One region of the Streptomyces sp. NPDC051315 genome, then DNA from elsewhere that is predicted to be linked to it. Evidence: riboswitches for the same ligand, from Rfam matches in the RefSeq annotation. Region 1 holds a riboswitch; each other region holds the start of a gene.

Region 1 (6,886 bases):
CGGTGCGGTCGACGCCCTGACCGAGGCGGACGATCGTCATACGGCGGTCCAGCTCGACCAGTTCGCCGGTCTCGGGGTCCGCGTCGGCGACGAGGAGGCGGATGGAGTTGGTACCGCAGTCGACGGCGGCGACGCGGGTCACCGGGCCTCCTCCGCGACGGACGTCGCCGACGCGTCCGGCACCACGCACGCGCCCTTGCGCCACCACTCCGGCAGCATCTCCAGCGCCTCGTCGCCCAGGGGGTTCACACCCGGGCCGGCGGCCAGGGAGTGCGCCACGAGCACGTGCAGGCACTTCACCCGGTCCGGCATGCCGCCCGCGCTCGGGAAGCCCTTCAGCTCCTCGATCTCGTCCCGGCGCCGGACGTAGTCCTCGTGGGCGGCCCGGTAGGCGGCGGCCAGCTCCGGGTCGGTCGCCAGGCGGTCCGTCATCTCCTTCATCACGCCGTTCGCCTCCAGCGTGCCGATGGCGGAGTTCGCCTTCGGGCACGTCAGGTAGTACAGCGTGGGGAAGGGCGTGCCGTCGGGAAGGCGGGGGGCCGTCTCCACGACGTCCGGCTGCCCGCAGGGGCAGCGGTGCGCGATCGCGCGCAGACCGCGCGGCGGGCGCCCGAGCTGCTGCTTGAAGGCCTCGACGTCCGCGTCGGTGGGCTCGGTACGCGGGGTGGGCGGCGGGGGCGTTTCCATGACTGTCTTCAGGCTGTCTTTCTGTCTGTCCGTCTGTCCGTCACTGGTCGGAGGCGTCGGACTTGTCGACCCCGTCCCAGACGTTCGAGTACCAGGGGCGGTCGGCGGCCCCCAGGTCGGCGCGGGCCTGCTTCGCCGCGGCCGGGTCGATGACGATGTAGCCCGTCTCCCCCGGCATCACGTAGTGCAGCCGCAGCCGGATCTGCTGCTCGGCGTACGCGTCGTCCTGCCAGCGTGCCTTGAGGTCGCGCAGCTGTTCCACCCGCTCCTTGGCCTGCTCCTTCTCGCGCTCCAGGTCGGCGATCTCGGCGCGCTGGGAGACGTACTGGCGCATCGGGTAGGCCAGGGCCACGATCAGCGAGCACAGGACCAGCGCCAGCAGGGCCGCGCGGCCGGTGAGGCGGGAGCGGCGGGCCTGACGCCGGGTCTGGGAGCGGTAGACACGGGCCGCCGTCTGCTCCCCCAGCAGCCGGATCCTGGTCGCGGTGGAGAAACGGTCCCGGTCCTTCACGGCCATCTGTCCCCGCCTCCCGTCTCACACGTGCGTACGTCCCCGGACACGGTACGGGACCGAGTACGGGGACGTACGTACGACTGGCCAAGCCTCACCCCGGCACGGGGTCAGCTCTCGGAGACCTCGCCGCGGCCGTGCTTACTGGTTCGCGGAGCGGAACCGCGGGAAGGCCGAGCGGCCGGCGTAGACCGCGGCGTCGTCGAGGATCTCCTCGATGCGCAGCAGCTGGTTGTACTTGGCGACGCGCTCGGAGCGGGCCGGGGCGCCGGTCTTGATCTGGCCGCAGTTGGTGGCGACGGCCAGGTCGGCGATGGTGACGTCCTCGGTCTCGCCGGAGCGGTGGGACATCATGCACTTGAAGCCGTTGCGCTGGGCCAGCTCGACGGCGTCGAGGGTCTCGGTGAGCGAACCGATCTGGTTCACCTTCACGAGCAGCGCGTTGGCGGCGCCCTCCTCGATACCGCGGGCCAGACGCTCGGGGTTGGTGACGAACAGGTCGTCGCCGACGAGCTGGACCTTGTCACCGAGCTTGGCGGTGATGGTCTTCCAGCCCTCCCAGTCGTCCTCGAACAGCGGGTCCTCGATGGAGACGAGCGGGTACGCCTCGACGAGCTCGGCGTAGTACTCGGTCATCTCGGCGGCGGAGCGGTCCTTGCCCTCGAAGGTGTAGGAGCCGTCCTTGTAGAACTCGGAGGCGGCGACGTCGAGCGCGAGGGCGATCTGCTCGCCGGGGGTGTAGCCGGCTTCCTTGATGGCCTCGAGGATGAGGTCGAGGGCCTCGCGGTTGGAGCCGAGGTTCGGGGCGAAGCCGCCCTCGTCGCCGAGGCCGGTGGACAGGCCCTTGCTCTTCAGGACCTTCTTGAGGGTGTGGTAGACCTCGGTGCCCCAGCGCAGGGCCTCGGAGAAGGACTCCGCGCCGATCGGGGCGATCATGAACTCCTGGATGTCCACGTTGGAGTCGGCGTGCGAGCCGCCGTTCAGGATGTTCATCATCGGCACCGGCAGCAGGTGCGCGTTCGGGCCGCCCAGGTAGCGGAAGAGCGGGAGGTCGCTGGCCTCGGAGGCGGCGTGGGCGACGGCGAGGGAGACGCCGAGGATGGCGTTGGCGCCGAGGGAGCCCTTGTTGTCGGTGGCGTCCAGGTCGAACATGGCCTGGTCGATCAGGCGCTGCTCGGTGGCGTCGTAGCCGACCAGCTCCGGGCCGATCTGCTCGATGACGGCGAGGACGGCCTTCTCGACGCCCTTGCCCTGGTAGCGGTTGGGGTCACCGTCGCGGAGCTCGATGGCCTCGAAGGCGCCGGTGGAGGCGCCGGACGGGACGGCGGCACGACCCGTGCTGCCGTCGTCGAGGCCGACCTCGACCTCGACCGTGGGGTTGCCTCGGGAGTCCAGGATTTCCCGGGCTACGACGACGTCGATGGACGGCACGAGCATCTCCTTCTTGGGATGTGACGCTGGTAGTGCGGGGCACGCGGGCCGTGATGAAGCCCTCGGTGTGCCTTGCGACTAGAGCCTAACCGCCCCGGGGCCGTCGGCAGCCGACCGACCGTCCCGTGGACAGACTGACGGTACACATTGTTCCCAGCCGGAACAAAGAGGGTGGGGGAATCTCCTCCGAACGGCGGGCGAAACCGGGGGCACCGGCGGGCAAGGAAAAACCCCGCCCCGGTGCGTACGGGGGAACACGCACCGGGGCGGGGAGCCCGTGGGGACGGGGGGACCCTCACGAGGTCTTCAGCATGAGGACCTCGCCTGTGAGGGCACTGTGCCCGCGCTGAGAGCCAGCTGTCACTTGAGGTGCAGCTGCTGGCCCGGGTAGATGAGGTCGGCTTCCTCGACGATGTCCTTGTTCAGCTGGAACAGCTTCTCCCAGCCGCCCTCGACGTTCTGCTTCCCGGCGATGGAGCTGAGGGTGTCGCCCGTGACGACCTTGTACTCGCCGTCACCCTTCTTGACCTTCTTGCCGGTCGGGGTGGTGACCGTCTTCTGGCTCTTGGCCGCCGGACGCTCGGCGGAGCGGGAGGCGCTCTGCTCCTCGGTGGAGCGGGTGGTGCTCTCCGTGGAGGTGTCGGCCGAGGAGGAGCCGCCGTTGTACGTGGCGTTGGACAGGCCCGTGCCGCAGACCGGCCAGGCGCCCTTGCCCTGGCCCGCGAGGACCTTCTCGGCGATCTCGATCTGCTGCGCCTTGCTGGCCTGGTCGGCGGTGGAGGCGTACTGCGTGCCGCCGTACGCGGCCCAGGTGGAGGCGGAGAACTGCAGACCGCCGTAGTAACCGTTGCCGGTGTTGATGGACCAGTTGCCGCCGGACTCGCACTGGGCGACGGCGTCCCACTCGGAGGCCGTGGCGGCGGAGGCGCTGCCGGCCGCCATCAGCGGGGCGGCCACGGCGGCGGTGGTGACACCGGCGATGGCGATGGCGCGAGTGGCCTTGGACGGACGACGATGCTTGCCCTTGACGGAAAACAGCATGGATCGATCCCCTCACCGACGCCTGCGAGGTGAGCTGTCGGGTTCGGGCCGGTTGAGTTGCCCGGCCACTCCTCCGTGGGAGGCGTGGCTTCACCCCTAGCCGCCGCCGTCAACTGCCCGGTGCGGCACTTACCTTGGGTCCCCCGCTCCTGCCTGCGGCGCTTGACGCGACGACTGTTCCCGGGCCGCCACTGGCAGGATTCGGCGTTGCGGCGGCCGGGGCTCGGGTTGCCGAGCGATCACGACCGTAGACAGGCGATCGGCGGAATTTCAAAGACGATCAGGGCTTCTGAGACTCATCCCACACTTTCGCCAAACCGGACATTCGGCGCGAAGTGTGACGTGAACTCCCGTCTTTTTTCCCGCCTTTTCCGCCCTATTCGGCCCCTGTGGACAGGGTCTGACCGGGGGCGATGTCGCTCGGGTCGGCCCCGATGACGTCCTTGTTCTCGTCGTAGAGCGCGCGCCATCCGCCGTCGAGGTCAAGGGAGTCGGCGATGGACGCGAGGGAGTCGCCCGCCCGGACCGTGTAGGTGCCGGCCGCGCCGCCGAGGGTGCCCGCCGCGTGACGGCCGGAGGAGGCGGTGGACGTGCCGCCGGTCGCGCTCTCGTCGGCGGTGCCGCCCCGGTGGCGGCCGGAGCCGGTGGAGTTGGTCGCGGCGGCCCCGGCGTCCGCCGAGCCGGCATCGACCGCCCCGGTGTCGACGAGGCTCCAGGAACCCGCACTCTGCCCCGACTTGTCCGACTCGTCCGTCCCCGGTGCCGTCCGGGACGCGCCGTTGCCCGCCTGCGCGCCGCCCGCACCGGAGCCGGTGGACGTGTCGGACGCGGAGGATGTGTCCGGCGTAGAGGAAGAAGTGGACGAAGGTGACGAGGAGGGCGTACCGGTGGAATCCGTGGAGGATTCGGCGGACGGGTCGGTGGAGGCGCTCCCGGAATCCTTCGCGGAACCGGAGGACTTCGAGGACCCGGACGCCCCCTTGGACAGGTCGGACAAGCCGGATGTCACGGAGGAGTCGGACGAGTCGTCCGCCACGCCGGTGTCAACGTCACCCGAGGCCGCGTCCTCGCTGAGCCCCGCGGTCAGCCCGCAGGTGCCCCAGGCGCCGACACCCTGGTCGGCGAGGAGCTTCTGGGCGACGGAGATCTGCTGGTTGCGGCTGGCGAGGTCGGGCCGCGTGGCGTAGTCGAGCCCGCCGTAGGCCTCCCAGTCCTCCTGAGTCAGGGCCAGGCCGCCGTACTCGCCGTTGCCCTCGTCGGCGCTCCAGGAGCCGCCGGTCTCGCACTCCGCGACCCTGTCCCACACCGTGCCGTCGGCGGCACTCGCCCCGGTGGCGCCGAGCAGGGGGATGGCGATGGCGGAGCCGGTCACGCCGGCCGCGACGAGGAGGGCCGGGGCCTGGCGGGGGCGACGGTGACGACCGTTCCCGGAGAGCATGCGAGGGCCTTTCTCGAGACAGCAGTGCCCGCGCGGCGGGTGATCCTGCCCCGTCGCGTTGACGAGTGAACGTATAGGCAGACGATCACTTGTCACAAGTTAATGCCGCACAGATCACGTGAAGATCACAGAGTTGAGGAATGGTCGCCTTTGCTTCGCGGAACGATCACCTGACGGTGGGTCAGCGCACGGGCGCGGCGGGTGCGGGCGAAGCGAGGGGCGGGGCCGGGGTGAACTCCACGGGGAGCGTGCGCAGTCCGCGCATGATGAGGCCGCCCCGCCACCTCAACTCGGTCGGATCGACGGCGAGTTGCAGGTCGGGCAGGCGGGTGAGGAGGGTGGCGAGCGCCGTCTGCCCCTCCAGCCGGGCGAGCGGTGCGCCCAGGCAGTAGTGGATGCCGTGGCCGTAGCCGAGGTGCTGGTTGTCCCGGCGGGAGAGGTCGAGGGTGTCCGGGTCGGTGAAGCGCTCCGGATCGCGGTCGGCGGCCGCGAGGACGACGAGGACGGGGTCACCGGGGGCGATGTCCTGGCCGCCGAGGGTCAGGGGGCGGGTGGCGAAGCGCCAGGTGGCGAGCTCCACGGGGCCGTCGTAGCGCAGGAGTTCCTCGACGCCGGTCTCGAGCGGGGCGCGGTCGCCGGTGGCCAGGGAGTCCTGGAGCCGGTGGCGCTGGCCGGGGTGGGTCAGGAGGGCGTACGTGCCGTTGCCGATGAGGTTGACGGTGGTCTCGAAGCCGGCGAACAGGAGGATGAAGGCCATGGCGGCGGCCTCGTTCTCGGTGAGGTGCTCACCGTGGTCGGAGGCGCGGATGAGGCCGGAGATGAGGTCCTCGCCGGGGGTGGGGTCGGCGGGGAGGGCCTCGCGCTTGCGGTGGATGAGCTCGGACAGGTAGCCGCGCATCTTCTTCACCGACCGCGCGACACCGCCGCGCGGGCCGCCGCCGTGCCGGATCATCATCCCGGCCCAGTCGCGGAAGTCGTCCTGGTCCTCCCGGGGGACGCCCAGCAGGTCGCAGATGGCGTAGATGGGGAGGGGAAAGGCGAAGTCGTGGATGAGGTCGGCGGTCCCCCGCTGAGCGAACCGGTCGATCAGACCGTCGGTCAGCTCCTGGACGCGGGGCGCGAACTCGGCGACACGGCGGGGGGTGAACGCCTTGCTGACCAGACGCCGCAGGCGGGTGTGGTCCGGCGGGTCGATGTTCAGCAGATGCGTCATCAGCTCGGCCTTGCGCTCACCGGGGATACCGGTCTTGCCCTTCGCGTGGGCGGGCTCGTCGTGATGCGCGGGGTTCTTGGACAGCCGCTGGTCGGCGAGCGCCTGCCGGGCGTCCGCGTACCGGGTGACCAGCCAGGCCTCCACGCCGCTGGGGAGCCTGGTGCGGTGCACGGGGGCGTGCTCGCGCAGCCAGGCGTAGGCGGGGTAGGGGTCGGTGGCGAATTCCCAGGTGAACAGGGCCGGGGCGGGGGTGGCGGGGGTGGGCTGGTCGGTCACTCCTCGACGGTAGCCCGGATGCGGGGGAGGGCTTCGCGGAGGGCTGCGAGCTGGGTGGCGGCGGACTTCGATCCGGCGTCGGCGGCTTCGGCCAGCCAGTGCTCGGCCCGGGCGAGGAGGAGGGGTCCCAGGTCGCGCACCGCGTCGGGATGACCGGCCCGGGCCGCCTCCGTCATGTAGCGGGCGGCTTCGTCGTACTCGCCCCGCCGCAGGAGGTACTCGCCGAAGTGCTGGGCGAGCCTGGGGACGAGTTCCGCCAGTCTGCGGTACCAGTACCTGGCCTCCGTGT
Region 2 (6,886 bases), on a different contig from region 1:
GGCCTCGTTGAGCACCGGGTGGTTGTAGCCGTGGATCGCCGACCACCAGGACGACATGCCGTCCACCAGGTCGGCCGAACCGTCCGCCGGCCGCAGCCGCACCCCGCTCGCCGACTCCACGACGAGCGGCTCGACCCGGCCGGGCATCGGACCGTACGGATGCCACACATGCCGCCGGTCGAGGTCCAGCAGCTCGGACACGCTCAGCTCAGGCATTGGGCGCGAGGTCCGTCCCGGCACCCCGGCGGCGTACGGCGACCAGGTCCGTACGCGGCTCACCGGTGGGCGCGGCCGCGGCGGAACCACAGACACCGCCCCCCTCGTGCGATCCGCAGCCCGCGCTCTCGTGCGATCCGCACCCCGCGCTCTCGTGCGACCCGCAGCCCCCGCCGGCGGCCCGGTGCTCCGGCAGCGTCACCCGGTCCGCGCCCTCCACCTCGAAACCGGCGTCCGCGATCATCTCCAGGTCGGCCTTGCCCGCCTGGCCCTCGCTGGTCAGGTAGTCACCGAGGAAGATCGAGTTGGCCAGGTGCAGCGCGAGCGGCTGCATCGTGCGCAGATGGACCTCACGTCCGCCCGCGATCCGCACCTCCACGTCCGGGCACACGAACCGCACCATGGCCAGGATCCGCAGACACCGCTGCGGGGTGAGATGCCACTCCTTGGCCAGCGGGGTGCCCTCGAACGGGATCAGGAAGTTGACCGGAACCGAGTCGGGGTCCAGCTCGCGCAGCGCGAAGACCACGTCGACCAGGTCCTCGTCGCTCTCACCCATGCCCGCGATCAGACCCGAGCAGGCGGACAGCCCCGCCGCGTGCGCCTTCTGCACCGTGTCCACCCGGTCGGCGTACGTGTGCGTGGTCGTGATGTCCGCGTACGTCCCCTCGGACGTGTTCAGGTTGTGGTTGTAGGCGTCGGCGCCCGCCTCGCGCAGCCGCTCCGCCTGGCCGTCGGAGAGCAGGCCGAGGCAGGCGCACACCTCGACCTCCTCGTTCTGCTCCTTGATCGCCTTGATGGTCTCCGAGACCCGGTCCACGTCCCGGTCGGTCGGGCCGCGCCCGGACGCCACCAGACACACCCGCTTGGCACCGCCGGCCAGCCCCGCGGCCGCCGCCTGGGAGGCCTCGTCGGGCTTGAGCCAGGTGTACTTGAGGATCCCGGCCGTGGAGCCCAGCCGCTGGGAGCAGTAGGAGCAGTCCTCGGGGCACAGCCCCGACTTCAGGTTGACGAGATAGTTGAGTTTCACCCGTCGCCCGAACCAGTGCCGGCGCACCTTCCCGGCCGCGGCCACCACATCGAGCAGGTCGTCGTCGGACGTCGCGAGGACGGCCAGCGCTTCCTCGCGGGTCGGCAGCTCGCGCCGAAGCCCCTTGTCCACCAGCGTGTTCAGCAGGTCCATGAGAGCCGATCCTGTCCTACGGACCCGCTCCGGGCCAAGGTAGGGATCACACAACACACCCGGTTCGACGTGTGGGTATTGCCACACCATGGGTGGCCGGTCCTACGGCTAGTGTCTGTCCGCTACCTACAAAAGCCCCGGAGGAGCCATGGCGTTCGGCTGGATCGACGAACAGGCGGAGCTGCGCCGCCGTGCCGGACTGGTACGGACCCTGCGGCCCCGGCCGGCCGACTCGCCGCTCCTCGACCTCGCGAGCAACGACTACCTGGGCCTGGCCCACCACCCCGAGGTCACCGAGGGCGCGGCGCGGGCCGCCCGGACCTGGGGCGGGGGCGCGACCGGTTCCCGGCTCGTCACCGGCACCACCGAGCTGCACACCGAACTGGAGCGGGAACTGGCCGACTTCTGCGGCTTCGAGGCGGCCCTGGTCTTCTCCTCCGGCTACGCCGCCAACCTCGCCGCGGTCACCGCGCTGGCCCCGCACGGCTCCCTGATCGTCTCCGACGCGGGCAACCACGCCTCGCTCATCGACGGCTGCCGGCTGGCCCGCGGCACCACCCAGGTCGCCGCGCACGCCGACCCCGACGCGGTGCGCAAGGCGCTCGGCACCCACGACGGTCCGGCGGTGGCGGTCTCCGACACGGTCTTCTCGGTCGACGGCGACGCGGCCCCGCTGGCCGCCCTGGCCGGGGCGTGCCGGGACCACGGCGCCGGGCTGGTCGTCGACGACGCCCACGGGCTCGGCGTCCTCGGTGACGGCGGGCGCGGTGCCCCGCACGCGGCGGGGCTGGCCGGCGCCGAGGACGTCGTCGTCACGGTGACGCTGTCCAAGTCGCTCGGCAGCCAGGGCGGAGCCGTGCTCGGTCCCGCGCGCGTGATCGACCATCTGGTCAACGCGGCCCGGACGTTCATCTTCGACACGGGCCTCGCCCCGGCGGCGGCGGGCGCGGCCCTGGCGGCCTTGAGGCTGCTGCGCCGGGAGCCGGAACGCGCGGCACGCGCGCGTGCGGTGGCGGGTGAACTGCACGCGCGGCTGACGGCCGCGGGTCTGGAGGCGGTCCGTCCGGACGCCGCGGTCGTCTCCGTGCGTGCGCCGTCCCCGGAACAGGCCGTGCGCTGGGCGGCGGACTGCCGGGCGGCAGGCCTGGCCGTGGGCTGCTTCCGGCCTCCTTCCGTGCCCGACGGCATCTCGCGTCTGAGGCTGACCGCCCGCGCGGACCTCTCCGAGGCTCAGATCGAACGCGCTGTACTGGTGATCGACGGCGCACGGCCGTGAGTCGGCGTGACACGGTCGCGCACCGGCGTGACGGGTAGTCCCGTGGACGGGTGGGGAAGGACGGGGGTCAGCGGAGCGCGGCCGTGAAGCCCGTCCAGCTCTCGGGGGAGAAGAGCAGGGCGGGTCCGGCCGGGTTCTTGGAGTCGCGTACGGCGAGCAGACCGGCCCATGGTCCGGTGGCCGGACGGGCCGTCTCGACGCAGTTGTTGGCTCCCGTGCTGTAGCTGCTGCGCAGCCACCGCAGACCCTGCGGATGGCGGCGGTCGTGCAGGTCGGTGCTGGAGGGAACGTTCCGAGGCAGTGCGGTCATGGTGCCTCCCTACGCGCCGTCAGCTGTCGCGGCGAGGTAGTCCAGTGTGTCTTCGGGGGAAAGGGCGTGCGTCCGAAGGGCGTCGAAGGCCTCGGTGTAGGCCTGGAGGTCTTCTTTCCGTTCGAGGTAGAGGCTACTCGTCAAGTGGTCGAGAACAACCACATCCAGATCAGAAGTGCTCGAAAATGAGAAGATAACGAAAGGCCCGGTGACGCCGATGTGCGCCCCGGCGCTGAACGGCAGTACCTGGAGCCTCACTTGGGGCAGCCGTGCCGCCTCCACCAACCGCTCCAGCTGCCTCGCCATGACCTCGGGGCCGCCCACCTCCCGCCGCAGCACCGCCTCGTCCAGCACCGCGTTCAACTCCAGGGGCGGCCGGGTGCGCAGCACGTCCTGCCGGGCCAGCCGCACCTCCACCAGCGTGTCCAACTGCTCCTCGCCGGCGCCCTCGAGGGCGGCCCGGGTCACCGCCCGCGCGTACTCGGGCGTCTGCAGCAGCCCCGGGACCACGGTCGTCTCCAGCGTGCGCATCGCGCTCGCCTGCGACTCCAGGCTGATGAAGTCCCGGTAGGCGGGCGGCAGCACCCCGCGGTAGGCGTGCACCCAGTGGTCCCGTCCGCCGCTGTCGGCCGACCCGGCCAACGCCAGCATCAGTTCGCGCAGTTGGGGATCGCCCACGCCGTAGGCGTCGAGGAGTAACCGCACATCGGCCGGTTTCGTACCGCTGGTGCCGGTCTCGATCCGGCTCACCTTCGACTGGTGCCAGCCCACGAGTCGGGCCGCCTCACCACTGGTGAGTCCCAGGCGGGCACGTAAGGCCCGCAGTTCGGCCCCCAGTTTCCGGCGGCGTACCGCGGGACCGTGCTGCATCGGAGTCTCCTTACTCCTCCCGAGCCGTCCACATACGCTCTGCCCTGGCAGAGTTCACCGCATCGGGCGACAGATATATGCATACCTTGGTGGATCGCCACCCGTGACGGGCGCGGTGATGGCAGTCTGGCGACGAAGCACCAGTCCGGGACCGTACTCGAACCATCCGCACCGTGTCGGACTCCGGTCCCGTGGGAAAGGGACGAGGTCGCCATGGCAGACCACCTGGAAGCATCCGTCACTCTGCCGAGCGATCCTGCCTCGGTGTCCACGGCCCGCGCGTTCGTGCTGACCACGTTGGGGGAGTGGGGCCTTCCGGCGGAGACGGAGGCGGCCGACACCATCCGTCTCATCGTCTCCGAGCTCGCCACCAACGCCGTCCAGCACACCTTCGGGCAGTCCCCCACCTTCACGGTGGACCTGGTGCTCGAACGCGACGAACAACTGCGCCTGGGCGTGACCGACAGCCACCCGCGCTTCCCCAGACGGCTGCCGGCCGCCGTCCAGCAGGACAACGGCCGGGGCATGGTGATCATCCGCTGGCTGACCGCGGAGTGCGGCGGCAGACTACGGGTCCGCCCCACTCGCGAGGGCGGCAAGACGGTCCTGATCGAACTGCCGTGGACGGCTCCGGTGGAACCGGTGCCGGCAGCGGGTCAGCAGGAGCCGTGACCGGCGGGGGCGGGGGCGACGCCGTCGGGGCCGCTCGGCCGGTGGCCGCGCACCGGGTCACGCGAGCCGCTCGGCGCGGGGCCGGGCCGCTCACCCGGGGCGCGGCCGACCGTATGGGCCCGCGACCGTGCCGGTCCGCGTGACGGTGCCGGCCCACGTGGTGGAGCCGGTCCACGTGACCGCAGCGGTCCGCGGGACCGCCGCGTGCCGGCGACCGGGCGCATACGGCCCCCGGACGGGAGGCGCGCGTCAGAGGGCCGCTGACGGCCCTGAGGGGGCCGTCCTTCCCCGAACCGCCACCGCGGGGCCGGGGGCGGATCTCCGGGGCGGTGGCGGCGCGTCAGGACGCCGCCACCACCCCGGAGGGTCACTTGACCCGGCCGTACCAGACGCTCTTGGTCCAGATCTTCTGCAGCCGCACCACGTCGCCGGTCTTCGGCGAGTGCCAGATCTTGCCCTTACCGGCGTAGATGCCGACGTGGTACACGTTCGACCCCGAGTGGAAGAACACGAGGTCGCCGGCCTTGCGGTTGCTCGCCGAGATGTGCTTGGTCTTGTTGTACTGCTGGGCCGCCGTACGCGGCAGCTTCTTGCCCGCCTTCTTGAACGAGTACAGCGTGAGCCCCGAGCAGTCGAACCTGTTCGGCCCAGTGGCGCCGTACTTGTAGGGGGAGCCCTTCTTGGAAGCCGCGACCTGGAGTGCCTTCTTCGCGGGCGTGGCGGCCGCGGCGTCGGAGGCGACACCCGGGACCACGATCGAGCCGCCCACGGCGGCGATGGCGAAGGCCGAGGCCGTACCGGCACGGGCCATGAGCGACGGGACACGATTGAGCGCAGTCATGCGCAACCCTTCGTCAGCCGCCTGTGAAGGATGACCTGTCGGATTCGGGCTGACAAAGTTGCCCGGCCGCTGCTGCGGCTTCACCCCAAGGGCTGCTCGGCCCGGTCATGGCGTGACCGTTCCGGCGACCCGTCGTGCTTGGGTCCTCCACTCCTGCCGATGCACTTCTGTCGACCGGTCATCCGGGCGGCGGCAGGACTCGGCGTCCGCCCGGACCGCCCCGCCGCTTGTGGCGGGGGCTTGTCGTCAGACAGGGATCTTGGCGCACCGATGTCCGAAAATCCCAACGCAACCGGGGATTTGTGGGGTTACTCACCACTCACCCGTTCGGGTGGACACCCTGATGGCCGGTCAGGTGTCAAGACGACGAAATGCCCCCGGACCAGCACTGGAACCCCTCCTTCCGCCCTTTCGGCCCCTCATTCGCGCAACCGCTGTGGGCTGGAAAAAGCAGCCACGGATACGCCGAACGTGGGTACGTCTTCTGGGTCGTTTCGACTCCGGTGCGGACGTCACGCTCTCGGCGAACACGGCCGGGTCCGGACGCCGATGCGTCAACTGTCGGGGAGTGGAGGCACCGTGACGCGCGCTGTGCGGCGCTCCCCGTCGAGGACGCGCAGCGCCCGCGCGAGGGTCGGCGCGTGCAGTTCGCTCTCGCCCCGCTGGTGCATCAGCGTCAGCGCGTCCCGCAGCGCGGTCGCCCGGCCGACCAGTGCCTGGGCCGCGCGCAGTCCGCGGTAGGTGTCGCCGTGGTGGGCGGGGTTGATCCGGCCGAGCAGGTCGACCACCTCCAGGTAACGGTCGATCAGCTCGGCCTCGGCCCGGGTCAGCGCGGGCAGCGGCGGCAGCTCGGGAGGCAGCATCGGCGGCTCACCTCGCGCCCGGCGCGTCGCCGGCGTCCCTGCGGCCCGGGACGATCCGGTCCGCCAGCCCGTACGCCACGGCCTCCCGCGCGTCGAGGACGCGGTCCCGCTCGATGTCCGCGCGCACCTGCTCCGGACGGCGCCCGGTGTGCCGTACGAGCATCTCCTCCAGCAGCGCGCGGACGCGGGTCAGTTCCTGGGCCTGGATCGCCAGGTCACCGGCCTGGCCCTGGACCGGCTCGGGCAGGGCCGGCTGGCGGATGACGACACGCGCGCCCGGCAGGACGTACCGCTTGCCCGGCGTGCCGGCGGCCAGCAGGACGGCGGCGGACGTGCCGGCCTGGCCCAGGCAGACGGTCTCCACGTCGCACGTGAGGAAGCGGAGCGTGTCGTAGACGGCCGACATCGCGCTGAACGAGCCGCCGGGGGAGTTGATGTACAGCGAGATGTCCCGGTCCGGGTCCTTGTGCTCGAGGTACATGAACTGGGCCGTCACGTCGTTCGCCGACGTGTCGTCGATCGGTGTCCCGAGCAGGACGATCCGCTCCTCGAGCAGCTTGGAGTAGGGATCCAGCGTCCGGTGCCCGGAACTCGTGCGCTCCGTGAACTCGGGCAGGACATGGCGGGCGGACGGTCGGGTCATGGGAACCCCTCC
Region 3 (6,886 bases), on a different contig from region 1:
GGCACCGTGCGCGAGGAACTCCCCGCCTACGCGGCCGCGGGCTGGCTCACCCCGGCGGAGCCGTACGCGCTCGGCTCGATGCGGGCCCGGCGGCTGGCCCGCGACCACGCCCGCCGCCATCTGGGCAAGCCGGCCGCGCGCGAGGTGGCGCGGTACGAGGCGTACGCGACCTCCCTCGCGTTCCTGCGGCACCGCGGACGCCTCGGCCGGGCCGGCACCGACTTCGTGGTGCGGGAGCAGGAGTTGCTGCACGAGCTGTGGCGCCGCAAGGACATCGCGCGCCCCGCGCTGGACCACGCGGCCCGCATGACGGCGCCTCCGGTCCCGGTGGCCATGCCGCCCTGGCCGGTCCACGGGGTCTACGGGGTCTACGGGCACGGGCGGGGCCACGGGCGTCCGACGGGACCGAGCCGGCACCCGCAGTACCCGTATCCCCAGTCGCAGCCGCACCCTCACCCGCACGAGCCGCAACCGCAACCCCAGCCGCAGTCCCTGTACCCGCACCCCCGCTCCCCACAGCCCGGGTACTCCGGGTACTCCGGGTACGGCCCCAACCAGCCGTGAGCCGTGCGGGCGCTCGCGTCCCGGCGGCCGGGCGACCGTCATGACGTAAGCCGTACGGCGTAGGGGCTGCTCCTACCGGGGACACCGCGGTGGACCCCTACGCCGAGGCCTGCGGGAGCCGCTCGGTCTCCGCCCGGGTCGGCTCCAGCCCGGCCGCTCCCACCTGCGCCGGCAACTGCCCCACGGTCCGGGCGGAGGCGATCGGCGCCGCCACCGCCGGCTGGGCCGGGGGCAGGGCCGGGGCCACCGGGGCGCGCCCCCGGCCGTCACCACCGAGGGCGCGCGGGAAGACCTCGGGGTCGGAGGAGCCGGGCACGCGCGGAGACGTCATCCGCTGCGACAACACCGAGGCCGGAGGCGCGCATTGCACGCCTCCGGCCAGGGGTCGGAACATCCGGGAAACGTCCGGGTGCCGCACGGGAGACCTCACCGACCCCCGTCGACCTCCGGAAATTCCCCGGAAGACTCAGGGGTTCACGCCGTGGTCCCGCAGCCAGGCCGCCGGGTCGATGCCCGAGGCGCTGCCGCCCGGGTGGACCTCCAGGTGGAGGTGGGCGCCGGTGACGTTGCCGGTGGCGCCGACGCGGCCGATGACGTCGCCGGTGGCGACCTTCTGGCCGACGCTGACGTTGATGGAGGACTGGTGGGCGTACCAGATCTCGGTGCCGTCATCGAGGGTGAGCACGGTCTTGTAGCCGTACGACCCGTCCCAGCCGGCCGAGGTGATGGTGCCGCTGTGCACGGCCTTGAGCAGGGTGCCGGTGGGGGCGGCGAAGTCGAGCCCGGTGTGGTACCCGGAGGACCAGTAGGCGCCGGCCTGACCGAACGTGGAGGTGATGGTGTACGAGGAGGTCGGCAGCGTGTACTGCTTGGCGAGCTCGGCGAGGCGCTCGGCCTCGGCCTTCTTCGCGGCTTCCTCGGCGGCCTTCTTCTTCGCGGCGGCGGCCTTGGCCTCCGCCTCCTGCTGGGCCTTGGCGGCCGCGTCGGCCTCCGCCTTGGCCGCGGCGGCCTCGGCGGCTGCCTGGGCCTTGGCCTCGATCTGGGTCTGCTGCGACTCGGCCTGCGCCATGATCCGGCTGCGCAGCGCCTCGCCGGCGTCGGCGGCGCTGTCGCTGCTGTCGTCCGCGGCGACGGTGGTGCCGAAGGTGCTGAGGGCGGACGCGGACTCCTCGGGGGTGTCGTCGTCCGAGATCAGGGAACCCACGGAGGGGAGGTCCGGCATGGAGATGGAGACCGGCGGCTTGCCGGTGTTGGCGCTGGCCATGCCGCCCGCGCCGACGGCGGCTATGACGCCGACGCCGAGGACGGTGGAGCTGCGGGCGAGTCCGCCGCGCTGCTTGGCGACGCGGTGCCGACCGCGTACCGGGCGAATGGACTCCGCGGTGGGGTTCCACTCCTCCCAGGGGCCCTCGTCGGTGCGGTAGCTGCCGTAGCCGAAGGTCTGGCTGGGCACACTGGGGGCTTCTGGGGCAGGCCGGTTGGACGCCACGCGGGCGTACTCCTTTCCTTCCGTCGCCTACCGGGTTAGCTGACGGGTTCGGAGCGGGAAGGTCTCCTACGCGCGTATACCGGCCGTAACTTCACGGCGGCTTCCGCGTGATTCACCCCAAGGTGGTGGTTCCCCGGTTCCCTTACGGGATTCGGCGCGTGCGCACGGAGCCGCCTCTTGTGACGGCTGGGACGACCGCGCTGCGTTATCGAACGTTAATAGACGCGGGGCCGGGTTTCCAAGCGGTTCCGCTTGATCAACAACATTTCTGGCCTGGACTTTTGTCTCACGAGCGGTGAAAAACGGGCGAGTTGACCCCGGTTCGACCACGCTTCAGCAGCCACAGGACTTTTGATGGTGACTCAGTTGTTATGCGCAGGGCGCTCGGCCGGTCACCTTCCGTGAGGGCGATCAGGCGGATGAACGCACCGAGGGCCGGAATCCTGAAACAGGATTCCGGCCCTCGGCCTTCAGTAGCGGGGACAGGATTTGAACCTGCGACCTCTGGGTTATGAGCCCAGCGAGCTACCGAGCTGCTCCACCCCGCGTCGGTATGACACCAGTGTACGCCATCTGCGGGACACGAAGCGCACGCATTGATCCGGGGGCTCCTCGGGGGCCTGCGGGGAACTGCCCGCAGGGCCTCCCCCAGAGCCACCGCTCAGCCGAACCGCCTTGGTCAGGACGGCTGTTGGGCGTCGCGGAGCAGATGGCGGTTGGGCGCCGCGGCCGGCTCCTCGTACTCCGGAAGAACCACGACGTCCACGCCCGCGGCGGTCAGCAGGCCGGCGCCGTCGGCGTCGGTCACGAAGGTGTCCGGTTCCCGCCAGGCCGTCACGACCCGGGGGACGCCCGCGTCGAGGACGAGCCGGGCGCAGGGCGTCGGGCGGGAGGAGCGCCGGGTGCAGGGTTCAAGGCTGGTGTAGACGGTGGCCGTGGCCAGACGGGGGTCGTCCGGGGCGATCTTCGCGAGGGCGGCCTCCTCGGCGTGGACGACGGGGTCGCCGGCCTCCCGGGAGTGGCCGCGCGCCAGCTCGGTCCCGTCGGCTGCCACCACCACCGCGCCCACGCTGAAGGCGGTCCGCGACGGCGGGCAGGCGGCCGCCAGCTCGCAGGCGAGGGCCAGCCAGTGCCGGTCGGCGGCCACGGGGAGCGGGCCGGCGCCGGGCGCGGTGGGCTCGTAGCGCGTCAGCACGACGTCCTCGATGCGCCGCGTCTCGACGAGCCGCAGCCGTCCACCCTGGTAGCCGCCGGGCCCGAAGAGCCGGGGCGCGTCCGGGGTGCCCACGAAGAGGGGGGCCAGGACGAGCTGGAGTTCGTCGGCCAGGCCTTCCTGGAGGAGCTGGGTGTGGATGGTTCCGCCGCCCTCGACCATCAGCCGCCGCACACCCCGTACGTCGTGGAGGTGTTCCAGGAGCCGCCGCCAGTCGAGGGCGGGGCCGAGGGGGACGACGTCGGCCGCGAGGCCGAGCGACCGGGCGCGCTCGGCACCCGTGTCGGTCGTGTACACGACCTTCTCGCCGCCCGTGTGCCAGAAGTTCGCCGCCGGGTCCAGCTCACCGGAGCCGCTGACGGTGACCTTGAGGGGATACTCCGCCCCGCCGGCCGCCAGCCGGGCCGCCCGGCGTTCGGGCGAGTTGACCAGGAGGCGGGGGTTGTCGGCGCGGATGGTGCCGGCTCCGACCAGGATCGCGTCGACGGAGGCCCGCACCTCGTCGACCCGGTCGAAGTCGGCCGGGCTGGAGAGCAGGAGGCGGTCGGGGCCGGTGTCGTCGAGGTAGCCGTCGAGGGAGACAGCGGCGGACAGCAGGACGTACGGGTACGGCATCGGCGCGGTCTCTCCGGGCGAGGGGGTGAGGGACAGAGGGACAGAGAGGGTGGACGGGGTGGACGGGGCTGCGGGTACCGGCGGGGTTACCGGACCGCGGCGACCTTGGTTCAAGTTTGAAGCAAACCTACACTGGGGGCATGACGATCCGCTGGCTCACCCCCGAGGAGCAACGCGCCTGGCGCGCGTATGTCGCCGCCTCCCTGCTCCTGGAGGACGCGATCGACCGGCAGCTCCAGCATGAGGCCGGCATGCCCCACCTGTACTACTCCATCCTGGCTCACCTCTCCGAGGTCCCCGAGCGACAGCTGCGCATGACCGATCTCGCGGAGAAGCTGAAGATCACCCGCAGCCGGCTGACGTACGCGGTGACGCGCCTGGAGAAGGACGGGCTGGTACGGCGGGAGAACTGTCGCTGGGACAGACGCGGGAGCATCGCGGTCCTGACCGACGAGGGCATGGCGGTGCTGGAGCGGACGGCTCCCGGCCACGTCGAGACCGTCCGCGCCTCCCTCTTCGACCGGCTCACCCCGGAGCAGGTGGGGCAGCTCGAGGAGATCTGCACGCACATCGCGCAGGGGCTCCAGGGGGACGACGGCGGGGGCGGGCCCGAGGGCGTGCCGTGGCGCAGGCGGTCGTCGCCCTCCTGCTCGTGAGCCACACCACTCCTCCGTTGCTTGAAACTTAAAGCATGAGGTAGTGTCGCGATCACCGTGACTGTTTCAAATCTGAAGCAGAGCCGCGCTCTGTCCACCGGACCCGGGAGAATCCTCATGCTCCACACCCCCGCCGCCACCGAGCGTGCCCGCGTCCGGGTACCGCTGCGCTTCCACGACGGCTACTCGGTCGACGCCGAACTGGTCACCTTCCACGGCTTGGCCGACGGCCAGGAGCACGTGGCCTTCGTCCTCGGCGACCCGGGCCCCCGCCCGCTGGTGCGGCTGCACTCCGAGTGCCTGACCGGGGACGTCTTCGGCTCCGCCCGCTGCGACTGCGGCCCCCAGCTGCGCGAGGCGGTCGAGCGCATCGCCGACCGCGGCGGCGTCCTGCTCTACCTCCGCCAGGAGGGCCGGGGCATCGGCCTCTACAACAAGCTCGACGCGTACGCCCTCCAGGACCAGGGCCTGGACACCTACGAGGCGAACGCCGCCCTCGGCCTGCCCGAGGACGACCGGGACTACACGGCGGCCGCCCAGATGCTGCGCGCCCTGAAGGTCACCACCCTGGACCTGCTGTCCAACAACCCCGACAAGGCCGACCAGCTCCGCACACTGGGCATCGACGTCCACGACCGGGTGCCGACGGGTGTCTTCACCACCCCGCACAATGTGCGTTACCTGCGGGCGAAGGTCCTCCAGACGCAGCACACACTGCCGCTGGCCGACCTCACGGAGCTCAGCGTGGGCTGACGCTCACCCGCCCGGCTGACCCGCCCGGCCCGTCCTCAGGCCTTCTCCTCCACCACCCGGAACGCCACGCACACCACGGGCGTGTCGTCCTCCACCGGCGTGCCGTCGGCGCTCCAGAACCGGCGGTGCCCCGCACGCCACTCCTCCAGGTCGGCGTCGCCCTCCCCCTCGGCCGCCGCATGCTCCCAGCTCACCCCGGCGAAGGTGGTCCGCCGCACGCCGGTGACCTCGATGGTGGCGACGGAACGCCCGTCGCCGTCGAGGAGGGCGAGACGCTCACCGACGTACTCCAGGCCCTCCGTCTCCTCCACGTACTCCGCGAGCAGGCCCGTGGTGGCCGTCTTCCGCCCGGACAACACGAGGGAGTTCAGCCGGACGCGCATCTCGTCCGGGGTGCCGAGCTCCATCGACCGCATGCCGTCGACCCGTGGCCACATCTGTCATCGCCTCACATTTCCCTGGTCAGCCGTGCCGGAAGGGGCCGTCGAGCGCGGCCCACTGAAGCAGCATGATCGTCTTGGCGTCGGCGATCGCACCGCGCCGGACGAGGTCGAGCGCCTCTCCGAAGGGCAGTTCCACGACGGTGATGTCCTCGCCCTCGTCGGCCACACCCGCCGTGTCCGCGCCGGGCACCGATCCGTCGTAGGGCGCGGCGAAGAAGCTCAGTCGCTCGGTGACCGAGCCAGGGCTCATGTAGGCGTCGAAGACGTGCGCGACCTCGTGCACGGTCCGGCCGGTCTCCTCCTCGGCCTCACGCCGGATCGCCTCCTGCGGCTCGTCACCGTCCAGCAGCCCGGCCGCGGTCTCCAGCAGCATGCCGTCGGGGTGCCCGTTGACGTAGGCCGGCAGCCGGAACTGACGGGTCAGCAGAACCGTACGCCGTGCGGGGTCGTAGAGGAGGATCGTCGCGCCGTCGCCCCGGTCGTACGTCTCGCGCCGCTCGCGGCTCCAGTGGCCGTCGCTGTGCCGGTAGTCGAAGGTGGTGCGGCGCAGGACCGACCAGTCGCAGGCGAGGACCTCGACGTCGAGGACGCGGACCCGGGGGTTCCCGGTCAGGTCGCGCCCCTGACGGTCGAGTCCGGTACGGCCGCGGGGGTCGGGGAGGTCGATGCCCGGACGCCCGGGGTGGGTGCTCTCCGCCATCGTCAGCCCCCGGCCGGGATGTCGGTCAGGTCGGTGTAGACGTCCTTGCCCTGCGCCTGTGCCCGCGCCACCATGCGGTCGGCTCCCTCGGAGGGACCGCCGATGCGCAGGACGGCGTCGCAGCGGTCGAGGAGGCGTTCGGCGACGGGGTGGAAGAGTTCCTCGAAGAGCGGGTCGTCGGGGCCGGTGCAGCCGGCCGTCTCCAGGAGCGGCAGCGCGAGCGCCTCGCCGGTGACGGGCAGGTGCCCGGCGCGGTAGAGGACGAGGGCGGCCTCGTTCATGGCTCGTACGTTCGCGGCGAGCTTGGCGGGGTCGTCGCCGGTGCCCGAACGGTACGGGCCGGCGACGAGGATCATCAGGGGTGGACGGGACACGGTGACTCCTGGGCTGGGACTTCTCGATTAGGACGCGGGGCTCACACGATCAGCGTCTCGACGCCCGCCTCGCGCAGGG

What was found. Region 1 has a riboswitch for cyclic di-AMP ahead of ACIBBD_RS36425 (transglycosylase family protein). Riboswitches for the same ligand answer to the same signal wherever they lie in the genome.
Region 2: another riboswitch for cyclic di-AMP. It lies ahead of ACIBBD_RS05680 (C40 family peptidase); the one in region 1 lies ahead of ACIBBD_RS36425 (transglycosylase family protein).
Region 3: another riboswitch for cyclic di-AMP. It lies ahead of ACIBBD_RS06385 (M23 family metallopeptidase); the one in region 1 lies ahead of ACIBBD_RS36425 (transglycosylase family protein).

Annotation. Positions count from the first base shown of each region.
Region 1 covers NZ_JBITEN010000029.1:497-7,382, reverse strand. Annotated here, with positions in the region: gene ACIBBD_RS36445 (exopolyphosphatase) at 1-142, opposite strand, end outside; gene ACIBBD_RS36440 (DUF501 domain-containing protein) at 139-687, opposite strand; gene ACIBBD_RS36435 (septum formation initiator family protein) at 728-1,204, opposite strand; gene eno (phosphopyruvate hydratase) at 1,340-2,629, opposite strand; gene ACIBBD_RS36425 (transglycosylase family protein) at 2,990-3,670, opposite strand; cyclic di-AMP (ydaO/yuaA leader) riboswitch at 3,675-3,841, opposite strand; gene ACIBBD_RS36420 (transglycosylase family protein) at 4,047-5,108, opposite strand; gene ACIBBD_RS36415 (cytochrome P450) at 5,290-6,597, opposite strand; gene ACIBBD_RS36410 (hypothetical protein) at 6,594-6,886, opposite strand, start outside.
Region 2 covers NZ_JBITEN010000002.1:590,365-597,250, reverse strand. Annotated here, with positions in the region: gene ACIBBD_RS05710 (adenosylmethionine--8-amino-7-oxononanoate transaminase) at 1-216, opposite strand, end outside; gene bioB (biotin synthase BioB) at 209-1,399, opposite strand; gene ACIBBD_RS05700 (8-amino-7-oxononanoate synthase) at 1,548-2,675, shown strand; gene ACIBBD_RS05695 (DUF397 domain-containing protein) at 2,743-2,985, opposite strand; gene ACIBBD_RS05690 (helix-turn-helix domain-containing protein) at 2,995-3,855, opposite strand; gene ACIBBD_RS05685 (ATP-binding protein) at 4,069-4,527, shown strand; gene ACIBBD_RS05680 (C40 family peptidase) at 4,895-5,368, opposite strand; cyclic di-AMP (ydaO/yuaA leader) riboswitch at 5,372-5,573, opposite strand; gene ACIBBD_RS05675 (hypothetical protein) at 5,923-6,231, opposite strand; gene ACIBBD_RS05670 (ATP-dependent Clp protease proteolytic subunit) at 6,239-6,874, opposite strand.
Region 3 covers NZ_JBITEN010000003.1:16,966-23,851, forward strand. Annotated here, with positions in the region: gene ACIBBD_RS06375 (PrsW family intramembrane metalloprotease) at 1-564, shown strand, start outside; gene ACIBBD_RS06380 (hypothetical protein) at 662-895, opposite strand; gene ACIBBD_RS06385 (M23 family metallopeptidase) at 1,031-2,053, opposite strand; cyclic di-AMP (ydaO/yuaA leader) riboswitch at 2,061-2,220, opposite strand; tRNA gene ACIBBD_RS06390 (tRNA-Met) at 2,528-2,601, opposite strand; gene ACIBBD_RS06395 (dihydrofolate reductase family protein) at 2,733-3,881, opposite strand; gene ACIBBD_RS06400 (MarR family winged helix-turn-helix transcriptional regulator) at 4,022-4,537, shown strand; gene ribA (GTP cyclohydrolase II) at 4,655-5,290, shown strand; gene ACIBBD_RS06410 (ASCH domain-containing protein) at 5,326-5,727, opposite strand; gene ACIBBD_RS06415 (NUDIX domain-containing protein) at 5,753-6,433, opposite strand; gene ACIBBD_RS06420 (DUF4406 domain-containing protein) at 6,436-6,789, opposite strand; gene ACIBBD_RS06425 (DeoR/GlpR family DNA-binding transcription regulator) at 6,849-6,886, opposite strand, start outside.